DNA from 4 places in the Serinibacter arcticus genome. Region 4 is predicted to be linked to each of the others. Evidence: predicted binding sites of a transcription regulator. Region 4 holds the regulator's gene; each other region holds the start of a gene.
What was found. Region 4 encodes LexA, which represses DNA repair genes until DNA is damaged. Its sites were predicted from a motif close to TCGAACANNTGTTCGA; they were not measured.
Positions count from the first base shown of each region.

Region 1: the regulator LexA is predicted to act here: its motif matches at 1,777-1,792, upstream of C8046_RS02995 (HNH endonuclease signature motif containing protein).
Region 2: the regulator LexA is predicted to act here: its motif matches at 1,492-1,507, upstream of C8046_RS19625 (HNH endonuclease signature motif containing protein).
Region 3: the regulator LexA is predicted to act here: its motif matches at 1,240-1,255, upstream of C8046_RS19590 (HNH endonuclease signature motif containing protein).

Region 1 is NZ_PYHR01000002.1:639,120-642,324, reverse strand. It holds partial or broken gene C8046_RS03005 (APC family permease) at 1-385, shown strand, start outside; gene C8046_RS03000 (saccharopine dehydrogenase family protein) at 417-1,634, shown strand; gene C8046_RS02995 (HNH endonuclease signature motif containing protein) at 1,804-3,205, shown strand, end outside.
Region 2 is NZ_PYHR01000002.1:3,951,053-3,954,257, forward strand. It holds gene C8046_RS19625 (HNH endonuclease signature motif containing protein) at 1-1,387, opposite strand, end outside; gene rpmE (50S ribosomal protein L31) at 1,727-1,942, shown strand; gene prfA (peptide chain release factor 1) at 2,045-3,133, shown strand; gene prmC (peptide chain release factor N(5)-glutamine methyltransferase) at 3,130-3,205, shown strand, end outside.
Region 3 is NZ_PYHR01000002.1:3,548,010-3,551,214, forward strand. It holds gene C8046_RS19590 (HNH endonuclease signature motif containing protein) at 1-1,228, opposite strand, end outside; partial or broken gene C8046_RS15795 (A/G-specific adenine glycosylase) at 1,391-2,274, opposite strand; gene C8046_RS15800 (hypothetical protein) at 2,341-3,205, shown strand, end outside.
Region 4 is NZ_PYHR01000002.1:984,388-987,592, forward strand. It holds gene nrdR (transcriptional regulator NrdR) at 1-266, opposite strand, end outside; gene C8046_RS04495 (LysM peptidoglycan-binding domain-containing protein) at 370-771, opposite strand; gene lexA (transcriptional repressor LexA) at 1,046-1,795, shown strand; gene C8046_RS04505 (L-lactate dehydrogenase) at 1,892-2,878, opposite strand; gene C8046_RS04510 (ATP-dependent DNA helicase) at 2,889-3,205, opposite strand, start outside.

The DNA of each region.
Region 1 (3,205 bases), 350 kb from region 4:
CTCGGGCTCGCGATCGCCTTCTACTACGGGATCACCGGCTTCGCGTGCGTCTGGTACTTCCGGGCCGACCTTCGGCGGTCACCGCGGGACTTCTTCCTCAAGGGATTCTTCCCGCTGCTCGGGGCGCTGATGCTCACGTACGCGTTCGTGCAGTCGGCGATCGACATGTGGGCGACCGACTACGGCAACACCACCCTGCTCGGCGTGGGCGGCACGTTCGTGATCGGCATCGGTTCGCTGCTGCTGGGGTCGTGCTGATGATCGCGTGGTCGCTGGTGGCCAGGTCGCGGCCGTTCTTCAGGGCGAGTCGCTCAACCGCGACACGGAGGTGCTCGTGCCGGACGAGCCCGAGCTCTACCCCAGGAGCGTCGACGGCGGGCTCTGACGCCGCCGCCCCACCATCGAAGGGAACGACTGTGCACATCCTCGTCGTGGGAGCCGGAGGGGTCGGCTCCGCCGTCGTCGCCATCGCCGTTCGTCGGGCCTTCTTCGAGACGCTGACCGTCGCGGACCACGAGCTCGCTCGGGCGGAGCGCGCGATCGCCGGGCTCGGCGACGCGCGGCTGCGCGCGGCCAGGGTCGACGCCTCCGACGTCGACTCGATCAGCGACCTGATCCGCGACTCGGGCGCCACGCACGTGCTCAACGCCGTCGATCCCCGGTTCGTGATGCCGATCTTCGAGGCGTGCGCGGCGACCGACGTGACGTACCTCGACATGGCGATGAGCCTGTCGAAGCCCCACCCGGAACGCCCGCACGAGCTGACCGGCGTGAAGCTGGGCGACGAGCAGTTCGACCGCGCGCCGGACTGGGAGGCGGCCGGGCGGCTCGCCCTCGTGGGCATCGGGATCGAGCCGGGGCTGGCCGACGTGTTCGCCCGCTACGCCGAGGACGAGCTGTTCTCCGAGATCGACGAGGCCGGCGTGCGGGACGGATCCAACCTGACGGTCGAGGGTTACGACTTCGCGCCGTCGTTCTCGATCTGGACGACCATCGAGGAGTGCCTCAACCCGCCGGTGATCTTCGAGAAGGAGCGGGGCTGGTTCACGACACCGCCCTTCAGCGAGCCCGAGGTCTTCGACTTCCCGGAGGGGATCGGGCCGGTGGAGTGCGTCAACGTGGAGCACGAGGAGGTGCTGCTCATCCCGCGCTGGACCGCGGCGAAGCGCGTGACGTTCAAGTACGGGCTGGGCAACGAGTTCATCGAGGTGCTGCGGACGCTGCACAAGCTCGGGCTCGACTCCACGACACCGGTGGAGGTGAAGGGAGTGAGCGTGTCGCCGCGCGACGTCGTGGCCGCGCTGCTCCCCGATCCGGCCACCCTGGGGGACCGGATGAGCGGCAAGACGTGTGCCGGGCTGTGGGTGCGAGGGCTCGGCAAGGATGGCGAACCTCGCTCGACCTACCTCTATCACGTGGTCGACAACGCCTGGTCGATGGCGGAGTACGGCCACCAGGCCGTGGTGTGGCAGACAGCGATCAACCCGGTCGTGGCGCTCGAGCTGGTGGCGTCGGGGGCGTGGTCGGGGGTGGGGGTGCTCGGTCCGGAGGCGTTGCCGGCCCGGCCGTTCCTCGACCTGCTCGTGGAGTACGGATCGCCCTGGGGAATGCAGGAGGTTCCGCCGGCCGGGTGAGGTGGGTGGTCGTCCGGGTGCATGGGTATGCCTGGGCTTTGGCTGTCCCCAGGTGGGTGGTGCGTGGTGGGGGTAGGTGGCCCGTGGACGGGAGGGTGTTTGACGCCCTGTGGATCAATCTGTGCACACAGAACCTTGTTTGTCGAACGTGCGTCCGAGAGAATGGGTCATGACTCAGCACCCCGTCCTCGACCCGAGCACCCGCTCCAGCCTGGGTGCTGCCACCAACCAAAACAGCGCCGAGGGTCCCGGCCCCGACGGCCCGGACCCGGCGGCAACCTCGGCAACGGTCCTGCTGACACAGGCGCTGGGGATCCTGACCCGGGCCAGGACGGCCCTGACCAACGAGCTGGCGGGGCTGGAACGGGAACCGGCGCTGGAGCTGGCTGAACGGGTCGAGGTCACCGGCCGCGAGATCGACCTGCTGCGCCTGATCACCGCCCGCGCGGTCGATGAGGCAGCACCCGCCCCGATGCGCGACCTGGTCCTGGTCGACCACGCCGGCACCATGAACCGCAACGAGCCCACCGACGAGACCGCGACGGTCGGGCCCGTGAGCGGGTGCGCTCCGCGTCCGCCGGCGGGCGGGTCACCCTTTCGTCGGGCCAAGGACCTGCTCCGGGTCCGGTTGCGGATCTCCGCGGCCGAGGCCGGACGACGCATCGCGCTGGCCCACCGTGTCCTGCCCCGCCAGATGGTCACCGGCGAGATGGTCCCCCCACCCCTGGAACACCTCGGAGACGTTATCGCCTCCATCAGTGGTGACAGTGCCCGGCACGTGATCCGGGCCGTGAAACGGGTCCGGCCGCTGGCAGGTCCTGAGCTGGCCGGTCAGGTCGAGCAGACCCTGGCCGAAGAAGCGGTAGAGCTGGACCCGGACGCGATAGGAGTCCTGGCCGATCGGGCCATCGCCCTGCTGGACCCCGACGGACCCGCTCCCCGCGAGAGCGACCTGCGTCAAGGCCTGTACCAAGGACCCACCCACGACGGCCTGACCTCCTACCGCCTCGTGGTCGACCAGACCCAACGCGAAATCCTCCAAACCATCCTCGACACCGGCACCAACCCCCGCACCACCACCACCACCAGTCGCGACGTGAGCGGCGGCGGCAACGCGATCAACGACGGGGCGGGCGGAGACGTCACGACCGACGCACCAGCCAGCGGGAGCGACGCTAGCGATGCCGATGCCGATGCTCACGCCCTCGTCTCGGCGGCCGCGGCCGAGGCCGTGCGGGCCGACACCCGCTCCCGGGCGCGCAGGATGCTGGATGCGCTGATGGCCGCCGCGGGCGCCGCCCTGCGGGTGGGGGACCTACCCCAGATCGCCGGACTCCCACCCCAGGTGCTGGTCACCATGCAGCTCAACGACCTGCTCACCAGCCTCGACCGCAACGCCACCACCCGCGCCACCGCCAGCACCGTCGTCGGCACACCCACCGAAGCCGGTCCGCCTCCACTCGCACCACCCGCACCACCCGGACTGGCCCAACCGTTCCAACCCACCGGCGGGATCGCCCTGCTCCCACACGCCGGACCCGTCCCCATCCACACCGTCAGACGACTGGCCT
Region 2 (3,205 bases), 3.0 Mb from region 4:
GGATGAGGTCGGCGTCGCAGGCCAGTCGTCGGACGAGGGTGAGGGGAACGGGTCCCGCGTGCGGGAGGTGGGCGAGGCCGCCGGGCGGTGGCGACGGCGGTGGTGCTGACGAGGGCACTGGCGGAGGTCCGGGGGACGGAGGTCGGGACGGCGGTCTGATCGCTGCGGGACCCCGGCGCACGGAAGCGGGAACATCCTCCTCGTGCACCACCAGGGCCCGGGGATCGGCGCTGCTGCCACTGCCGTCGCCACTGCAGCCTCCGCCCGACGTGCTCGCTGCGCCGCCGGTGAGGTGGCCGATCCGATCGCCGTGACCGACGCCGTTCAGACCTCCGAGCAGGTCGGAGAGCTGCATGGTGACCATGACCTGCGTGGGCGCGCCGCCGGTCCGGGGAAGATCGCCGCTGCGCAGGGCGGCGCCGCAGGCGGACAGCAGGGCGTCGAGCATCCGCGCGGCCCGTGACCGGGTGTCGGACGCCATCGCCTGCCGATCGATCTCGTTCAGGACGGTGGCGTCCGTCGACTCTGTCGTATCGGTGCCGTCCGTGCCGTCCGTGCCGTCCGTGCCGTCCGTGCCGTCCGTGGCGCCGTCGCCCGGCCCATCCGCGCCCACCGTCGCGCGGCGCGGGTTCGTCGCCGTGTCGAAGATCGTGGTGAGGACCTCGCGCTGGAGCTGGTCGACGATGAGCTTGATCGTGGTGAGGCCGTTCCGGGTCGTGCCGACGAAGGCGCCCCGGCGGTGGTCGGTCTCGTCGGGGGCCGGCCCGTCGGGATCGATGAGGACGATGGCGCGGTCGGCCAGCCGTCCGAGGCTGTCGGGATCGAAGGTGAGCGCGTGCTCGGCGAGCGTCTCCTCGACCGCTCGGGCGGCCTCGGGCCCCGCGACCTGCTCCGCCCTGGTGCTCGCCCGGGCCACGTGCCGAGCCGCGTCGCCGCTGACCTCGCCGATCACGGCTCCCACGTGCTCGAGCCGGGGCGGCAGCGTCTCGCCGCCGAGGGTCGTGCGTGACAGGACCTGGTGGGCGAGCCTGATCCGGCGGGAGGCGTCGGCCCCCGAGATCCGCAGTCGGGTCCGCAGCAGGTCCCGCCCGGTGCGGAACGGCGACCTCGACCGTGCGGTCGCGCAGTCGTCGCGGCCCGCCGCGCCGGTCTCGGTTACCGCCGTGAGGCCCTGCCCGGCGTGGTCCACCAGGGCGGAGCTGCCGGTCGGGGCGGGCGCGGCCTCGTCGACGGCGCGGGCGACCAGGAGGCGGAGGTGGTCGACCTGGCGACCCAGGACCTCGACCGCCTCGGCGAGCTCGAGGGCGACGTCGTGCGTCGCGCCGGCGAGGTCGCGGGTCAGTGCGGCGACGGCGTCCAGCGCGAGGTCGTGCGCCGTGGCGAGCACAGCGTCGCTCGTCCCGGCAGCCGCCGAGATCGCGGCGGCAGGAAGGTGAGCGGGAGCCGCTGCCCCCACCGTCTCTCGCCGCTCCGTGCCCATGATCCATTTTCTCGTACGCGCGTTCGAGAAACAAGAGTCTGTGTCCACAGATGTGGCGAGATTCCGCGCCTGCGGGCGTCGCGCGCGCCGGCTGGGGACAGTCCGCGACGCCGCCAACCAGGTGATCTCCCTCACCCGGGGCCGGACGCCCCCGCGGGATCTGGCAGAATATCCCGTTGGCTCCCGGTTCACGCCCCGTGCACTCCGTCTCGGCGACCCGGTAGCACCCCTAATGAGGAGGACTCCATGAAGAGCGGTATTCACCCCGAGTACGTCGTCACCGAGGTGACGTGCACCTGCGGCAACACCTTCACCACCCGGAGCACCGAGAAGTCGGGCAAGATCAGCTCCGACGTGTGCAGCGCCTGCCACCCGTTCTACACGGGCAAGCAGAAGATCCTGGACACCGGTGGCCGGGTCGCGGCGTTCGAGCGTCGCTTCGGCAAGAAGGCCGCCAACTAGCGACCTCGACGAGCGCCGGCACCCTTCGGGGGGCCGGCGCTCGTTTCGTCTTTTCCGGGCCTCACCACCCGGCACCACCCCGCACAACCGCAAGGAGCTGTCGTGAGCGAGGACTTCGCCGTCGTGAACGGACTGCTGGACGAGTACGCCCAGCTGGAGAAGGACCTCGCCGACCCCGAGCTGCACGCCAGCCCCGGCCGGGCGAAGAAGGTCGGCCGGCGCTACGCCGAGCTCGGCCGCGTCGTCGGGGCCTACCGCGCCTGGCACTCCGCCGTCTCCGACGCCGGGGCCGCCGCCGAGCTGGCCGACGAGGACCCCGACTTCGCCGCCGAGCACGCCGAGCTGCTCGCGAAGGTCGCCCCGGCGGCCGAGACGCTGCGCCGCGTGCTCGTGCCCCGCGACCCCGACGACGGCCGCGACGTCATCCTCGAGATCAAGGCGGGGGAGGGCGGCGAGGAGTCGGCCCTGTTCGCCGGTGACCTCCTGCGGATGTACATGCGCTACGCCGAGCGCCGCGGCTGGTCGACCCAGATCATCGAGGCCACCGACTCCGCGCTCGGCGGCTACAAGGACGTCCAGCTCGCCGTGAAGTCCAAGGGTGGAACGGCGCCCGAGGACGGTGTCTGGGCCGCCCTGAAGTACGAGGGCGGCGTGCACCGCGTCCAGCGGGTTCCCGTGACCGAGTCGCAGGGTCGCATCCACACGTCCGCCGCCGGCGTCCTCGTGCTGCCCGAGGCCGACGACGAGGGCGAGGTCGAGATCGACGGGAACGACCTCCGCATCGACGTCTTCCGCTCCTCCGGCCCCGGCGGCCAGAGCGTCAACACGACCGACTCCGCCGTACGCATCACCCACCTGCCCACGGGCATCGTGGTCTCGATGCAGAACGAGAAGAGCCAGCTGCAGAACCGCGAGGCCGGCATGCGCGTGCTGCGCGCCCGCATCCTGGCCGCGCGCCAGGAGGAGGCCGCCGCCGCCGCCAGCGAGGCCCGCCGCAGCCAGGTCCGCACGGTCGACCGCTCCGAGCGCATCCGTACGTACAACTTCCCCGAGAACCGCATCGCGGACCACCGCACGGGGTACAAGTCCTACAACCTCGACACCGTGCTCGACGGCGAGCTCGACGCCGTGATCGCCTCCGCCGTCGAGACGGACGAGGCAGCGCGGCTGGCGGCGGCGGGGGACCAGTGACGCCCGAGCTGCGCGCGATGGTGCGCGGCGCGAGCGAGATCCTCGACGAGGCGGGCGTGCCGTCCGCCGAGC
Region 3 (3,205 bases), 2.6 Mb from region 4:
GGGTGGTGGCGTTGTGGTCGAGGCTGGTGAGGAGGTCGTTGAGCTGCATGGTGACCAGGACCTGGGGTGGGAGTCCGGCGATCTGGGGTAGGTCACCCACGCGGAGGGCGGCGCCGGCGGCGGCCATGAGGGCGTCGAGCATCTTGCGGGCTCGGGAGCGGGTGTCGGCCCGCATCGCCTCCGCCTCGGCCTCCGAGACCGGGCCGGTTGCGGCCGCTGCGCTGTCCGGGCCGCCGGCATCGTCCGCGATCCCACCGTCAGAACTGTCGGCACCAGCGTCGGGACGGGCGTCATCGGCGTCGCCGCTCACGGCGCTGGCGGTGGTGCGGGGGTTGGTGCCGGTGTCGAGGATGGTCTGGAGGATCTCGCGTTGGGTCTGGTCGACCACGAGGCGGTAGGAGGTCAGGCCGTCGTGGGTGGGTCCTTGGTACAGGCCTTGACGCAGGTCGCTCTCGCGGGGAGCGGGTCCGTCGGGGTCCAGCAGGGCGATGGCCCGATCGGCCAGGACTCCTATCGCGTCCGGGTCCAGCTCTACCGCTTCTTCGGCCAGGGTCTGCTCGACCTGACCGGCCAGCTCAGGACCGACCAGCGGCCGGACCCGTTTCACGGCCCGGATCACGTGCCGGGCACTGTCACCACTGATGGAGGCGATAACGTCTCCGAGGTGTTCCAGGGGTGGGGGGACCATCTCGCCGGTGACCATCTGGCGGGGCAGGACACGGTGGGCCAGCGCGATGCGTCGTCCGGCCTCGGCCGCGGAGATCCGCAACCGGACCCGGAGCAGGTCCTTGGCCCGACGAAAGGGTGACCCGCCCGCCGGCGGACGCGGCGCGCACCCGCTCACCGGCTCGACCGTCGCGGTCTCGTCGGTGGGCTCGTTGCGGTTCATGGTGCCGGCGTGGTCGACCAGGACCAGGTCGCGCATCGGGGCGGGTGCTGCCTCATCGACCGCGCGGGCGGTGATCAGGCGCAGCAGGTCGATCTCGCGGCCGGTGACCTCGACCCGTTCAGCCAGCTCCAGCGCCGGTTCCCGCTCCAGCCCCGCCAGCTCGTTGGTCAGGGCCGTCCTGGCCCGGGTCAGGATCGCCAGCGCCTGCGTCAGCAGGACCGTTGCCGAGGTTGCCGCCGGGTCCGGGCCGTCGGGGCCGGGGCCCTCAGCACTGTTCTGGTTGGTGGCAGCACCCAGGCTGGAGCGGGTGCTCGGGTCGAGGACGGGGTGCTGGGCCATGACCCATTCTCTCGCACGCACGTTCGACAAACAAGGGACCGTGTGCACAGATTGATCCCCAGGGCGTCAAACGCCCTCCCGTCCACAGGCAACCCGACCCCGCCCACGCACCACCCACCTGGGGACAGCTTTGGACCAGGCACGACCCCAACAGCACGCGGCTCAACCGCCGAGGCGGTACTCGCCGTCGCGCTCCGAGACCAGCCCGTCGACCACGAGCGACGCCAGAGCACGCAGCGCCTGCTCGTCGCCGCACTCCGCGACGACCAACGCCTGCTCGGTCGTCAGCGTGGCACCGTCCATTCGCAGCGCGCCCATGAGCCGTCCGCGGACCTGTCGGTCCGTGCCGTGCCAGGCCTGCGTCCGGCGCGAGCTCGCATGCTCGTCCGAGGGGTAGCCCGCCGATCGCCACGCGCACAGGTCCCGCACCGGGCACGCGTCGCAGTGCGGCGATCGAGCGGTGCACACGAGGGCCCCGAGCTCCATGACGGCGACGTTCCAGCGCGCGGAGGCGGCGACGTCGTCGGGCAGCAGCGTCGCCGCGCGGCCGTGCTCGCCGCGCGTGAGGTGGGGCCGGGGGAGAGCGACGCCGTCGACCAGCCGGCCCAGCACCCGCCGGACGTTCGTGTCCAGGACGACGGCTCGTCGTCCGAAGGCGAACGCCTGCACGGCCGCGGCCGTGTACTCACCGATCCCCGGGAGCGCGAGGAGGTCGGCCTCGGCGGAGGGGACCACGCCGTCGTGCCTCGCGGTGATCGCCGCCGCACACTCCCGCAGCCGCAGCGCGCGTCGCGGGTAGCCCAGGCGCCCCAGGCGCGCAGCACCTCCTCGACGGGCGCGGCCGCGAGGTCGGCCGGCGTGGGCCAGCGCTCGAGCCAGTCGCGCCACGGACCCTCGACGCGCGCGACCGGCGTCTGCTGCAGCATCACCTCGCTGACGAGGACACCCCACGGCGTCGCGTCGGCGGCACGCCACGGGAGGTCGCGGGCGTGCTCGTCGAACCAGGGGAGCAGGCGGCCGTGCAGGGTCGCGGGTGCGGTGGTCATCGCCCACGAGTCTGCCGTCCCGCGAGGCAACCCGGTGACGGCGAGGGGCTCACCTATCCTCGAGTGGTGCCGGAGAACACTGGGTCGCGGGGGCCGTCGCGCAACACGAGGTCGACGCCGTCGCCGCGTTCCGGATCGGGCGGGAGCTCGTCCGGCAAGGGTGTCCCGACGGGCAGGGCCGCCAAGTCAGCGGGCTCAGCCAAGACCACCAAGACCGCCACGTCAGCAGGGGCCGGCACGACCGCGGGTCGAGGACGAGGCCGCTCGGCGTCGCACCCCGGGGCCTCGCGCCGGGTCGCCGATCCCGCCACGTTCCGCCGTCGCCGCCTTCTCGTGCTGGTGCTCGCGCTGCTCCTGGTGGCCGGCATCGGCCTGGGCGTGTGGGCCATCGTGCGCGCGCTCGACGCCGGCACGGCGACCGACCCCGAGGCGGACACCACCCCGGTCGCCACCGAGAGCGTCACGCCCACCGACCCGGCGGGTGACGGGACCGGCGACGAGTCGCCGACCGAGCCCGAGCCGACCGAGCCCGAGATCGGCGCGACCCCACCGATCCCGACGGCATGCACCCCCGAGGAGGCGACGCTCGCCGTCGTCACGCCGAGCTCCCCGAGGGCCGGCGCGACGGTCGGGGCCTCGATCGAGGTCGCGACGACCGGGACGACGCCGTGCCTCGTCGATCTCGGGTCGGGAGCCACGACCGTGGAGGTGCTGTCGGGTGAGGACCTCGTGTGGACGTCGGCGCACTGCGCGTTCGCGCCGTCCGAACGGCGGCTCCTCCTCGGCGAGGGGGCGACGGACAGCCAGCTCGTGACCTGGCCGGGCAGCCGTTCCGTCGAGGGCTGCGCCGCCGGTCAGGCGACGGCCGAGCCGGGCACGTACCGCGTCGTCGTCACGCATCGTCTCGACGGGCAGACGCTCGTGGGGGAGT
Region 4 (3,205 bases):
TCGACGCGCTGGGCGAGCAGCGCCAGGCTGTCGTCGGTCACCGGTCGGCCCTGGCACGCCTTGCGCACACCCGCGACCACCTTGTCGCGGCTGAACGGCTCGACCACCCCGGAGCGCTTGACGACCGAGAGGCTCGTGGTCTCCACGGTGGAGAATCGGCGGCCGCACGCCGGGCACAGTCGACGCCGTCGGATCTGGGAGCCGTCGTCACTCGTGCGCGAGTCCACGACCCGCGAGTCGGTGTTGCGGCAGTACGGGCAGTGCACGTCTTCTCCGAACCGTGGCGGGTGCCACCCGGCCGGGTGACGAGGGCGACCCATTGTTCCACGGCGCCGGCCGCAGCCGGTTCGGCGAGCGGGGCGTCCCCGGTCAGGAGACGGGCAGCAGAAGCTCCTCGCCGGCCATCAGCGAGAAGCTGTCCATCTCGTTGAGCTCGGCGATCACGGCCACGACGTCGCGGACGTCCTCGCCCGGAGCGGTGATGCCCTCGGCGATCGTCCACAGGGTCTCCCCCGGTGCCACGACGAGCGTCGTGGTGGCCTGCTCGACGGCCGGTGCCCCCGCGACGGCCTGCCCGGCCACCGAGCCGGCGACCGCCGCGACGGCCAGGCCGAGGCCGACGAGCACGACCCGGCCGCGGCGCGTCAGGCGCATCCGCGAGGAGGTGGGGGCCGCGCCCGGGCGAATCTGGCGATCGGCGGCGGAACGCGCCGCGGAGACACCCGTGCGGACAGGGGCGACACGCCCCGGGAAAGTCGCGATCGTGCTCATGATTTTCTCCCTTCGAACCTTTGTTCGTCGTACGTCTGTTCGATACAGTAGGACATGGCGTCGGGATTGTCGACACTCCGGTTCGAACACGTGTCGCACCTGGAGCGGTCGGTAGTCGTACGCTTGTCCTACGAGCAGCACACCACCGACCACTGACATCGACGCCGGGGGCCGGGGCGACCACCGGTCAGCCCGACCTCGTCGGCCGGGACGGAACGAGTGGTCGGGCGGCACCACAGCAGGCGCAGACCAGGAATCGACGAGGGAGACAGAGATGGCGACGCGGGACCCCCGAGTGCTGACCGTGCGGCAGCGAGCGGTGCTGGAGGTGATCAGGACGTCGGTCGCCGAGCGCGGCTACCCGCCGAGCATGCGGGAGATCGGCGTGTCCGTCGGACTGACCTCGCCCTCCAGCGTCAAGCACCAGCTGCAGCAGCTGGAGGACAAGGGCTACCTCCGCCGCGATCCGAACCGCCCGCGCGCCATGGAGGTCGTCTCCGAGCCCCCCGTGATCTCGGCGGCGCCGGGGCTGACGCCGCGCAGCGACGCGGCCGCTCTCGCCGCCAGCACGCCCGACCCCGGTCCCGACCGCGGCCGGGACGACGTGGCGGGCCGCGCCGTCGTCATGCTCCCGGAGCCGAGCGACGCCGACACCAGCTACGTCCCGCTCGTCGGCCGGATCGCGGCCGGCGGCCCGATCCTCGCCGAGCAGGCCGTCGAGGACGTCTTCCCGCTGCCGCGCCGCCTCGTCGGCGACGGTGACCTGTTCCTGCTCCAAGTCGTCGGCGAGTCGATGATCGACGCCGCCATCTGCGACGGCGACTGGGTCGTCGTCCGCCGCCAGAACGTCGCCGAGAACGGCGAGATCGTCGCCGCGATGATCGACGGCGAGGCCACGGTCAAGACGTTCAAGCGCACGCCCGACGCGCTGTGGCTGCTGCCGGCCAACCCCGCCTTCTCCCCCATCGACGGGCGCAGCGCCGAGATCCTCGGCCGCGTCGTCACGGTCCTGCGCCGGATCTGATCCACCCTCCCCACGACGACGGCGCCCCCACCCGCGAGGGTGGGGGCGCCGTCGTCGTCCTGGGCTCGCCGTCGCCGATCGGGGACGGGCCGCCGGCTAGAAGCCCAGCGAGCGGGCCGCGTCGCGGATGTGGGTCGCGCTCTCGCGCAGCAGCGTCAGCTCGTGCTGGCTCATCGGGACCCCCAGGCGCTCCCGGGCGCCGCGGGCGTCGACGATCGTCGGCATGGACAGGCACACGTCGGAGATCCCGAGGAACTCGTCGTCGACGCGGGTGGAGACGGGCAGCACGCGGTGCTCGTTGCGGAGCACGGCCTCGATGATGCGGGTGACGGCGAGGCCGACCGCGTAGTTCGTGGCGCCCTTACCCTCGATGATCTTGTAGGCCGCGTGCACGACGTCGTGCCCGATACGACTCCGCACCTCCTCCGTGAACAGCGGCGAGCCGCCAGGTCCGCGCCAGTCCAGCAGCGGGACGCCGCCGATGCTCGCCGAGCTCCAGACCGGCACCTCGCTGTCGCCGTGCTCACCGAGGACGTAGGCGTGGACGTTCTGCACCGCGACGCCGCACTCCTTGGAGATCTCGAACCGCAGCCGCGAGGAGTCCAGCACCGTGCCCGAACCGAACACCTGGCTGGACGGCAGCCCGGTGATCTTCTGGGCGGCGTAGGTCACGACGTCGACGGGGTTGGTGACCATCATGTGGATCGCGTTCGGGGCGATGTCCACGAGCGTCGGCAGCACCTTCTTCACCAGTCCGACGGTCTTCGCGGCGAGCTCCATCCGCGGCTGACCAGGGTCCTGCTTGGCCCCCGCCGTGAACACCACGAGGTCGGCGTCGCGGCAGATCTCGATGTCGTCGCTGCCCTCGATCGTGGCCTGCGAGATGAACTCGATGCCGTGCCCGATGTCGGCGGCCTCCGCCGTCACCTTCGCCTTGTTGATGTCGTACAGGACGACGCGGCGCGCGGCGCCGCGCACGAGCGCGGCGTAGGCGAGCGTCGCCCCGACGGAACCGGCGCCGACGATGGCGACCGTGGAGACGGGACGGCCCGTGTAGGGCGGCGGGACGGTGGGTGCGCTCATGGCTCCCAGCCTAGGCGTCCGCGGCCGCCGGGACCTGGGTCGCCTCCTCGGCGAGGCGTCGCAGCGCGGACCGCGCGATCTCGCCGTTCGTCGTGGGCCACATCGGGGGCAGCGAGCGGAGCAGGAACGACCCGTAGCGGGCCGTGCTGATGCGGGAGTCGAGGATCGCGACGACGCCGCGGTCGCTCGTCGACCGGATCAGCCGTCCGGCGCCCTGCGCGAGCAGCAGCGCGGCGTGCGCGGCCGACACCGCCAGGAACGCGTTCGCGCCGCGCTTCGCGGCCACCTCCGACCGGGCCTGCACGACCGGGTCGTCCGGCCGCGGGA